2 regions of the Microbispora sp. NPDC046973 genome follow, and region 1 is predicted to be linked to the other one. Evidence: riboswitches for the same ligand, from Rfam matches in the RefSeq annotation. Region 1 holds a riboswitch; the other holds the start of a gene.

Region 1 (4,543 bases):
TGAGCGTCGCGTCCAGCTCCTCCTCGCCCACCGGGGTGGGATCGACGGGCACGACCTTCGCGCCGTCGAGGTCCACCCGGCGGCGTACGGCCAGCTCCGCGAGCAGGGCCCCGGCCAGGGCGCAGTCGAGCTCCACCGAGCCGATGATCGGCTTGCCGGTGTCCTCCCGGTAGGCCAGCAGCAGCACTTCCTCGGCGATCGTCAGCGTCACGGAGACGAGCCTAACTCGCGGGTTACGGCCACAATGAGCCCTTATGGGAATCTCTACGGACCTGCACGCCATCGGGCGGCCGATGCTGGACGCCCAGCTCGCGCACCCGACCGTACGCGGCATCGCGGCGGGCGACCTGCCCGAGGCGGTCTTCCGGTCGTGGCTGGAGCAGGACTACCTGTTCCTGCTCGACTACGTCCGGGTGTTCTCGCGGCTGGCCTGGCAGGCTCCGGACGCCCACCTCGGCGACCTGGTCGACCTGGCGCACGCGACGTGGCACGACGAGCTCGACCTGCACCGGTCGCTGGCGGCCGGCTTCGGCGCCGACCTCGACGGCGCGGTGAAGGGGCCGGCCTGCGCGGCGTACACCTCGTTCCTGCTGGAGTCGGCGGCGGACTACGGCGAGGGGCTGGCGGCTCTCTACCCCTGCATGTGGGGCTACTCGACGCTCGGCCGGATCCTGGCCGCCGACCCGCCCGCCGAGCCGCGCTATCGGGCCTGGGTGGACACCTACGCCGACCCCGGGTTCGCCGCGCTCGCCGCGCGCATCGCCGTGATGATCGACGAGGCGGCTCCGGACCCGGCGCGTGCCCGGGAGCTGTTCGTCCGGGGCATGGAGCACGAGCTCGCGTTCTGGGACGTCCCCTGACCGGCGGAGCTAGTGTGAGGGCATGCCGGAGCTGCCCGAGGTCGAGGCGCTCGCCGAGTTCCTCCGCGAGCACGCCGTCGGCCATGCCGTCATCGGGGTCGACGTAACCGCCTTCCAGGCGCTCAAGACCGTCGACCCTCCCGTCACCGCGCTCGCCGGGCTGCTCGTCACCGGCGTGGCGCGGCACGGCAAGTTCCTCGACGTCGACTGCGACGGCCTGCACTTCGTCACTCATCTGGCCCGCGGCGGCTGGCTGCGCTGGCGTGACGACCTCACCGGGGCGAAACCGGTGCGGCCGGGCAAGGGCCCGCTCGCGGTCCGGGTGAGGCTGTCGCCGGGCGAGGACGGCCGCGCCCCCGGGTTCGAGCTGACCGAGGCGGGCACGCAGAAGCGCCTGGCCGTCTACGTGGTGCGCGATCCGGAGGACGTTCCCGGCATCGCCGGGCTCGGGCCCGACCCGCTGGCCGAGGACTTCACGCCGGACCTGCTCAAGACGATCGTGGGCGGGAGCCGCGCGCAGATCAAGGGCCTGCTGCGGGACCAGAAGGTGATCGCGGGCATCGGCAACGCCTACTCCGACGAGGTGCTGCACGTCGCGAAGATGTCCCCCTTCAAGATCGCCGGAACGCTGACGGACGGCCAGGTCGCCGACCTGCACGACGCGATCGTGAGCACGCTGCGGGACGCGGTCGGGCGGGCCAGGGGGCTGGCCGCCAAGGACCTCAAGTCGGAGAAGAAGTCGGGTCTGCGCGTGCACGGCCGTACGGGCGAGGCGTGCGAGGTGTGCGGCGACACGATCAGGGAGGTGTCGTTCGCCGACTCCTCGTTGCAGTACTGCCCGACCTGCCAGACCGGCGGCAAGCCGCTGGCCGACCGCCGGCTGTCCCGCCTGCTGAAGTAGGCCCGCGAAGGAGCACCCCGTGGAGCTCGCCGGCCGGCGCCGCGCGTCGAGCGCGTCGAGCGCGTCGAGATCGGCGACGAACCGGGCCGCGGACCACCGTGGGTCACAGCTCGCCGCATGGGCCCGGGCATCGGCGGTGTGCCGTCAGAATGGGCGCATGACATTGCCGGAAATCGCCCCCGAGGCACTGCCCGAGGACGCGTACCTGCTGGACGTCCGCGAGAACGAGGAGTGGGTGGCCGGCCACGCTCCCGGCGCCGTCCACATCCCGCTCGGCGAACTGCAGGTGCGGGTCGACGAGGTGCCGCACGACCGGCCGGTGTACGTGGTCTGCCGGGTCGGCGGCCGGTCGGCGCACGCCGCGATGTGGCTCAACCACATCGGCAGGGACGCCGTGAACGTGGACGGCGGCATGCGCTCCTGGGCCGCCGCGGGGCGTCCGATGGTGAGCGAGACCGGTGAGGCGCCCTACGTGGCGTAGGGACCGGGGCGGCGTAGGAAAACGGTCAAAGAAGTGTCATAATCCCAAAGACATCATCAATACCCGCGGGAGCTCGGGCGTGACCGGGCTGAGAGGGCGGATCCACATCGTGCCGCCGACCGCATGAACCTGTCCGGATAATGCCGGCGTAGGGAGCGTGTGATGACTTCTGCCGTCGTCGACGACGCGCACGCGGAGGTTCCGCTCACTCTTGACGAGGAGGCTCCGAGGACCCTGGGCGTGCTCGACCAGGGCGCCTTCTGGGCCAACCTCGGCGTCAGCCTCCTCGGCTTCTCGGGGGCGCTGTTCCTGCTCGACCCGCTGGGCGGCAAGCCGCTGACCTTCACCGCGGCGGTGCTCGCCGCCGTCGTCGGCAGCCTGCTCGGGACGGCGATGGTCGGCCTGGCCGCGATCCCCGGCGTACGCACCGGGCGGCCCGCGATGGTGCTGCTGCGCGGCCTGTTCGGGGCCCGCCTCTCGTACATCCCGACCGTGCTGAACATCGTGCAGATGCTCGGCTGGGGTGCCTTCGAGCTGTGGGTCATCGCCAACGGCGCGCAGGCGCTGTTCGGCACGGCGGTGCCGTACGCGGTGTGGGCGGTCGCGGCGGGCGCGCTGACGATCGCGCTGACGATCCGGCCGCTCGGCGCGCTGCGGCTGCTGCGGCGGTACGTCACGGCGGGCGTGGTGATCGCGATGATCTGGCTGTCGGTCGCCCTGTTCCGGCAGGGGCCGTCCGTGGGGGGCGGCTCCTGGGACGCCTTCGCCCCCGCCGTCGACTACGTCATCGCGCTGTCGGTGTCGTGGGTGCCGATGGCCGCGGACTACGCCAGGCACTCGCGGTCGAGCGGCGCGGCGTTCACCGGCGTGGTCGTCGGATACACGATCGCCCAGGTGGCCTGCCTGGCCCTCGGCATCGCCGCGCTCGCCCTGGTCGGCAACGACGGCGACAAGGTGTGGGACCCGTTCGTGGCCGCCCCTCTCGGAGTCGTGTTCTTCGGCATCCTGGTGCTGCGCGAGGCCGACCAGTCGTTCGCGAACGTCTACTCGACGACCGTGTCGATCCAGAACCTCGCGCCGCGCTGGGACCGCCGGGCGATCTCGGTCGTGATCGGCCTGCTCACGACCCTGATCGCGCTGTTCGCCGACGTGAACTCCTACGGCGCGTTCCTGAGCGTGATCGGGGCCGTGTTCGTGCCGATGTTCGCCGTGCTCGTGGTGGACTACTTCCTGCTCGGCGGGGCCGCCCGGTGGAACACGGCCGAGGACGCCCCCTCCCGCTGGCTCATGATCGTGCCGTGGATCCTCGGGTTCGCGGCGTACTGGATCGTGACCTCCACCCCGACCGTCGGCTGGTGGGACGGGATCTGGACCGAGGTCCGCCTCGCCCTCGGGTTCGTCCACCAGCCCTGGATGAACGCGGCGCTCGCCGCGTTCCTCGTCGCCGGGCTGGCGACCGTGGCGCTGTCTCTCCCGGCCCGCCGCCTGCGGGAGCGCCGTTAGAGGCGCGCGGCTCCTCCCTCCGGCCGGTCTCTCACCCATAGGCAAGTGAGTTGCAAGACGACGCCTCGAGACTGCCGCCCAGGGAAGGCCCGCGCCGGCCTTCACCGGCAGGGAGGCCGTGGGGGCAGTGGAATTCCGGGTTCTGGGTCCTTTCGAAGTCCGGGACGGCGAGGCGCCGGTCGGCGTCGGAGGCCCGCGGCAACGGGCCGTCCTGGCCCGGTTGGTGCTCGCCGCGGGCGCGGTCGTCTCGACGGACACGTTGATCGAGGACCTCTATCGCGGCACGCCGCCGGCGACCGCACTCGAGTCGATCCACGTCTACGTCTCGAACCTGCGTCGTGTGATCGAACCGCAGCGGGCGCCGCGCACCCCTCCCCGGCTCCTCGTCGCGAAACGCCCCGGGTATCTGCTCGCCACCTCGGACGTCGACGCGCTGCGGTTCGGCAAGCTCGTCGCCGACGCGGAGCGCCGGCCGCCCGCCCGGGCGCTCGCGCTGCTCGACGAGGCGCTCGGGCTCTGGCGCGGCCTGCCGTACGCCGACTTCGCGGGCGAGCTGTGGGCCGCCACCGAGGTGAGCCGCCTCCACGAGCTGCGGCTGGTCGCCGTCGAGCGCCGCGCACAGGCACGGCTCGACCTGGGCCGGCCCGAGGCGGTGATCCAGGACCTGGAGGCGGAGGCCGGGGAGCATCCGCTGCGCGAACGGCTGTGGTGGCTGCTGGCCCTCGCGTACTATCGGGCCGGTCGCCAGGCGGACGCGCTGGCCACCTTGCGGCGTGCCAGGAGCCTCATCGCCGATCA
Region 2 (4,543 bases), on a different contig from region 1:
TGCGCGAGGCGCTGTCGCCGGATGTCGTTCACCCGACCACAATGCCATGCGGCGGCGAGGTCAGAAGCCCAGGGCCTGGGCCCTGCGCTTGACCTCGGTGTGCCGGCCCTTCACGATCGCGTCGATCGGGGACCCTGGCAGCGAGTCGTCCGGGGTGAACAGCCACCGGATCGACTCCACCTCGTCGTACCCGGCGTCGGACAGGACGGTGAGCGTGCCGGGCAGGCCCTTGAGCACCTCGCCGTCCGCGATGAACACCGCCGGGATCTGCGGCTCGCCGCCGCCCCGCCGGACGCCGACGAGCTTCTTGTCCTTGAGGAGTTGCTTGGCGCGGCCGATGTTGAGTCCCAGCTTCTTGGCGGCTTCCGAGAGGGGGAGCCATTCCCCTACGAGCTGGTCGGTCTCCCGGTCGATCTGCGCAACAGTAAGCGTCACGGGTCCACCATTACCACAGCGGAGCTGCCAGGAAACACCTCGATTAGGCCATAATGCAGTCGCGGAGCGGCACGGCCGAATCGGCCACCCGCAGGGGGTCGAGCCGCTGACCGCCCTCGATGATCTTGCGGCCCTGCACCACGTCGCGCGGCCTGTCGACGGTGAGCACCGCGGCGAGGCGGTCGTCCGCCGTCAGCCAGCACACCGCCCACTTCGCGTCCCTGCGCGGGTCGCCGCGCAGCACCATGCGGTCGCCGGCCTCCCGGTGACCCGCGAACTGCACCATGTGACCGAACTGCTCCGACCAGAAGTACGGCACGGGGTCGTAGACCGCCTCCTCGCCCAGCAGGGTGGCGGCGGCCGTGTCGGGAGCCTGGAGCGCGGTGTCCCAGTGCTCGACCCGCAGCCGGGCGCCGAACCTGCGCGACCACCAGCTCGCGCAGTCGCCCACCGCCACGACGTTGGGCAGCGACGTGCGCAGGTGCTCGTCGACCACCACCCCGTCGTCGACCCGGACCGCCGACCCCTTCAGCCAGTCGACCGCCGGGCGCACCCCGACGCCGGTGACGATCACATCGGCCGGCACCCGGGCGCCGGACATGAGCGTGAGGCCGTCGGGGTCCACGGTGCCGACCAACGCCCCGAGGCGCAGCTCGACGCCCGCCCGCGCGTACCAGTCGGTGGTGTGGCTGCCCACTTCGGGCCCGAGCGCCACGGCGAGCGGGGTCTCCCCCGCCTCCACCACGGTCACCGCGCAACCGGCCCTGGCCGCCGCGGTGGCGACCTCGGCGCCGATCCAGCCGGCCCCGACGACGGCCACGCGGGCGCCGGGGACCAGCCGCTCGCGCAGCGCGAGCGCGTCCTCGATCGTGCGCAGCACGTGCTGACGGCCCTCGCCGCGCAGGCGGATCGGCGTGGCGCCGGTGGCGATGACCAGGCCGTCGTACTCCAGCTCGCCCTCGGTCGTCTCCAGCACGCCCTCGCGCAGGCCCTTGGCCGCCGTGCCGAGGCACAGCCGTACGTCGAGGGCGTCGAGGTCGGAGTCGACCACGGTCGAGTCGGTCTCTCCGAGCAGCACCGCCTTCGACAGCGGCGGCCGGTCATAGGGGCGATGGTGTTCCTCGCCGATGAGCGTGATGCGTCCGGTGAACCCACGGAACCTCAACGCCTCGATGCTTCGCACGCCGGCCAGGCCGGCACCCACCACCACGACGTGATCCACAGCTTGACCATAGATTGTCAACGGGGGCCCTGGCCAACGGGCCCCCCATAACGAGTTGGGCAATTGCCGCGCACTTCCGCGGGGGCCCACGTTGTGAACCCCGCCGCGTCTCGTCCGGCGTTCTCACCGGAGCACGCGCAGCCGGATGTTCGTCGCGTGCGGCACGTGCGTGAGGCCGATCCGTTCGAGCCGGACCCGGGCGCCGCCGGGGCGGGACAACAGCCGGACGCCGTCGCCGAGCATGACCGGAGCCACGCACACGAGGATCTCGTCGATCAGGCCCGCGTCGAGGCACTGCGCGGCGACGTCGGCGCCGAGCACGTTGACGTACCTGTCCCCGGCGGCCGACGTGGCCGCCGCGACGGCCGCGCCGAGGTCGGTCACGAAGGTCACGCCGGGTACCGGCGCGGCCGGGACGTCGTGGGTGAGCACGAACTGCGGCCCGCTCCACGTGCCGCCGAACGCGCCCTCCTGCGGGGTGCCGCGATGCGGGTCGTCGCCGCGGAAGGTGCGGTTGCCCACGAGCAGCGCGCCGATCTCGCCGACGAGCCCGTCCACGGCCGGATTGGGTCCGAGGTGCTCGGTCAGCCAGGACATGTCGCCGCCCGGCCCGGCGATGAAGCCGTCCAGGGACATGGTGGCCGAATACAACATGGTGGCCATGAGGCACCTCCGTCGGGTCGGTGAACGCTCGTCCTCGTGTGACGGCGGACGGCCCCCGTCATCATCGGTCCGGCGATCGGCCGTTGTGAGCGGCGTACTACCCTTGTGTGCGTAAGACGCGCGGGAGCCCGGCGGACCGGGCTGAGAGGAGAGCGTGAGGCTCTCGACCGCCCCGACCTGATCCGGGTAATGCCGGCGAAGGGAGCGCTGTGTCCCGCACACCGCCATCCGGCGCCCAGTCCGGCGTGCAGTCCGGCGCACAGGCCGGCTACGACGTCGTGATCGTGGGCGGCGGGGTGGAGGGCCTGGCCGCGGCCTGGCGCACGGCGCGGCGGGGCCTGTCGGTGGCGGTGGTCGACCCCGCGCCCGGAGGCGGCGCCACCCACGCGTCGGCGGGGATGCTCGCACCGGTCAGCGAGGTGACCTACACGGAGGAGCCGCTGCTGCGGCTCGGCCTCGCGTCGCTGGCGGCCTGGCCGGCGTTCCGGGCGGAGCTGGAGGACGAGACCGGCGCCGACCTCGACTACCGCACCGAGGGCACGCTGGAGGTCGCCCGCGGCGCGGACGACATGGCCGTCCTCGACGACCTCGCGGCCTTCGAGCAGACGCTCGGCCTGCGGGTCGAGCGGCTCACCGGGCGCGAGTGCCGCTCCTTCGAGCCGATGCTCTCCCCCTCCGTACGCGGTGGGCTGCTGGCCCGCGACGACGCGTGGGTCAATCCCCGCAGGGTCGTGCGCGCCCTCCTCACGGCGTTCGAGAAGGCGGGCGGCACACTGGTGACCGAGCGCGTCGCCGGGATCGACTCCCGCGGGCCCGGCGCTCCGTGCGTGCGGCTGGAGTCGGGCGCCGCCGTCGCGGCCGGCCAGGTCGTCGTGGCGGCCGGGTCGTGGTCGGCGTCCCTGCTGCCCGGCCTGCCGGTACGCCCGGTCAAGGGCGAGATCCTCCGGCTGCGCGGGCCCCGGGGCTTCCTCACCCGGTGCGTCAGGGGGCTGGTGCACGGTTCCCCCGCCTACCTGGTCCCCCGGAGCGACGGAGAGATCACCCTGGGCGCGACGACGCAGGAGATGGGGTACGACGCACGGGTCACCGCCGGAGGCGTGTACGAGCTGCTGCGCGACGCCCGCGAACTGGTGCCCGGCATCACCGAGCTCGAACTGGCCGAGACGACGGCCGGCTTCCGCCCGGGCACGCCCGACAACCTGCCGCTCATCGGCCCCGCCGGGCCGCCCGGCGTGCTCGCGGCGACCGGGCACGGACGCAACGGGGTGCTGCTGTCCCCGATCACCGCCGACGCCGTCGCCGCGTTCCTCACCGGCGACGAGGTGCCCCCGGTCGCCAGGTTCTGCGATCCAGGGAGATTCAGCCAATGAAAGTCACGATCAACGGAGGCGCGGCCGAACTGCCGGACGGCGCCACGGTCGGCGACGCCGTACGGACCCTCACGCCCCTCACGTCCGGGGTCGCGGTGGCGGTGAACGGCGAGGTGGTGAGCCGGAGCGCCTGGGACTCCACGCCGGTCGCCGACGGCGACGGCGTCGAGGTGCTCACGGCCGTGCAGGGAGGGTGAGCATGACCGACGACGTCTTCGTGCTGGGCGGGGAGAAGTTCACCTCGCGGCTCATCATGGGCACCGGCGGCGCACCGTCTCTGGAGGTGCTGGACCAGGCGCTGGAGGCGTCCGGCACCGAGCTGACGACGGTCGCGATGCGCAGGCTCGACCCGGAGTCACGCGGCTCGGTGCTCGACGTGCTGCGCGCCCGCGGCATCAAGGTGCTGCCGAACACGGCGGGCTGCTTCACCGCGGGGGAGGCGGTGCTGACCGCCCGCCTGGCCCGCGAGGCGCTGGAGACCGACTGGGTCAAACTGGAGGTCATCGCGGACGAGCGGACCCTGCTGCCCGACCCGATCGAGACCTTCGACGCCGCCGAGCGGCTGGTCGCCGACGGTTTCGTGGTGCTGCCGTACATCGGCGACGACCCGGCGCTGGCCCGCAGGCTCCAGGACGCCGGGTGCGCCGCGGTGATGCCGCTCGGCGCCCCGATCGGCTCCGGTCTGGGCATCCGCAACCCGCACAGCATCGAGCTCATCGTCGAGGCCGCCACGGTGCCGGTGATCCTCGACGCCGGCGTCGGCACGGCGAGCGACGCCGCGCTGGCGATGGAGCTGGGCTGCGACGCCGTGCTGCTGGCGAGCGCCGTGACCCGGGCGCACCGGCCCGGACTG

What was found. A riboswitch is a leader RNA that binds a small molecule or an ion and turns the genes downstream of it on or off. The one in region 1 is predicted to bind thiamine pyrophosphate.
Region 2: it holds a riboswitch for thiamine pyrophosphate, as region 1 does, so the genes downstream of both, thiO (glycine oxidase ThiO) here and ABZ860_RS00390 (cytosine permease) in region 1, are expected to answer to the same signal.

What each region holds. Positions count from the first base shown of each region.
Region 1 is NZ_JBEYWQ010000001.1:77,655-82,197, forward strand. It holds gene ABZ860_RS00370 (GPP34 family phosphoprotein) at 1-211, opposite strand, end outside; gene ABZ860_RS00375 (TenA family protein) at 255-860, shown strand; gene ABZ860_RS00380 (Fpg/Nei family DNA glycosylase) at 883-1,761, shown strand; gene ABZ860_RS00385 (rhodanese-like domain-containing protein) at 1,919-2,242, shown strand; TPP riboswitch at 2,298-2,414, shown strand; gene ABZ860_RS00390 (cytosine permease) at 2,405-3,745, shown strand; gene ABZ860_RS00395 (BTAD domain-containing putative transcriptional regulator) at 3,864-4,543, shown strand, end outside.
Region 2 is NZ_JBEYWQ010000002.1:352,931-357,473, forward strand. It holds gene thiE (thiamine phosphate synthase) at 1-23, opposite strand, end outside; gene ABZ860_RS05685 (Rv2175c family DNA-binding protein) at 61-435, opposite strand; gene ABZ860_RS05690 (FAD-dependent oxidoreductase) at 479-1,657, opposite strand; gene ABZ860_RS05695 (dihydrofolate reductase family protein) at 1,781-2,320, opposite strand; TPP riboswitch at 2,431-2,541, shown strand; gene thiO (glycine oxidase ThiO) at 2,530-3,690, shown strand; gene thiS (sulfur carrier protein ThiS) at 3,687-3,887, shown strand; gene ABZ860_RS05710 (thiazole synthase) at 3,890-4,543, shown strand, end outside.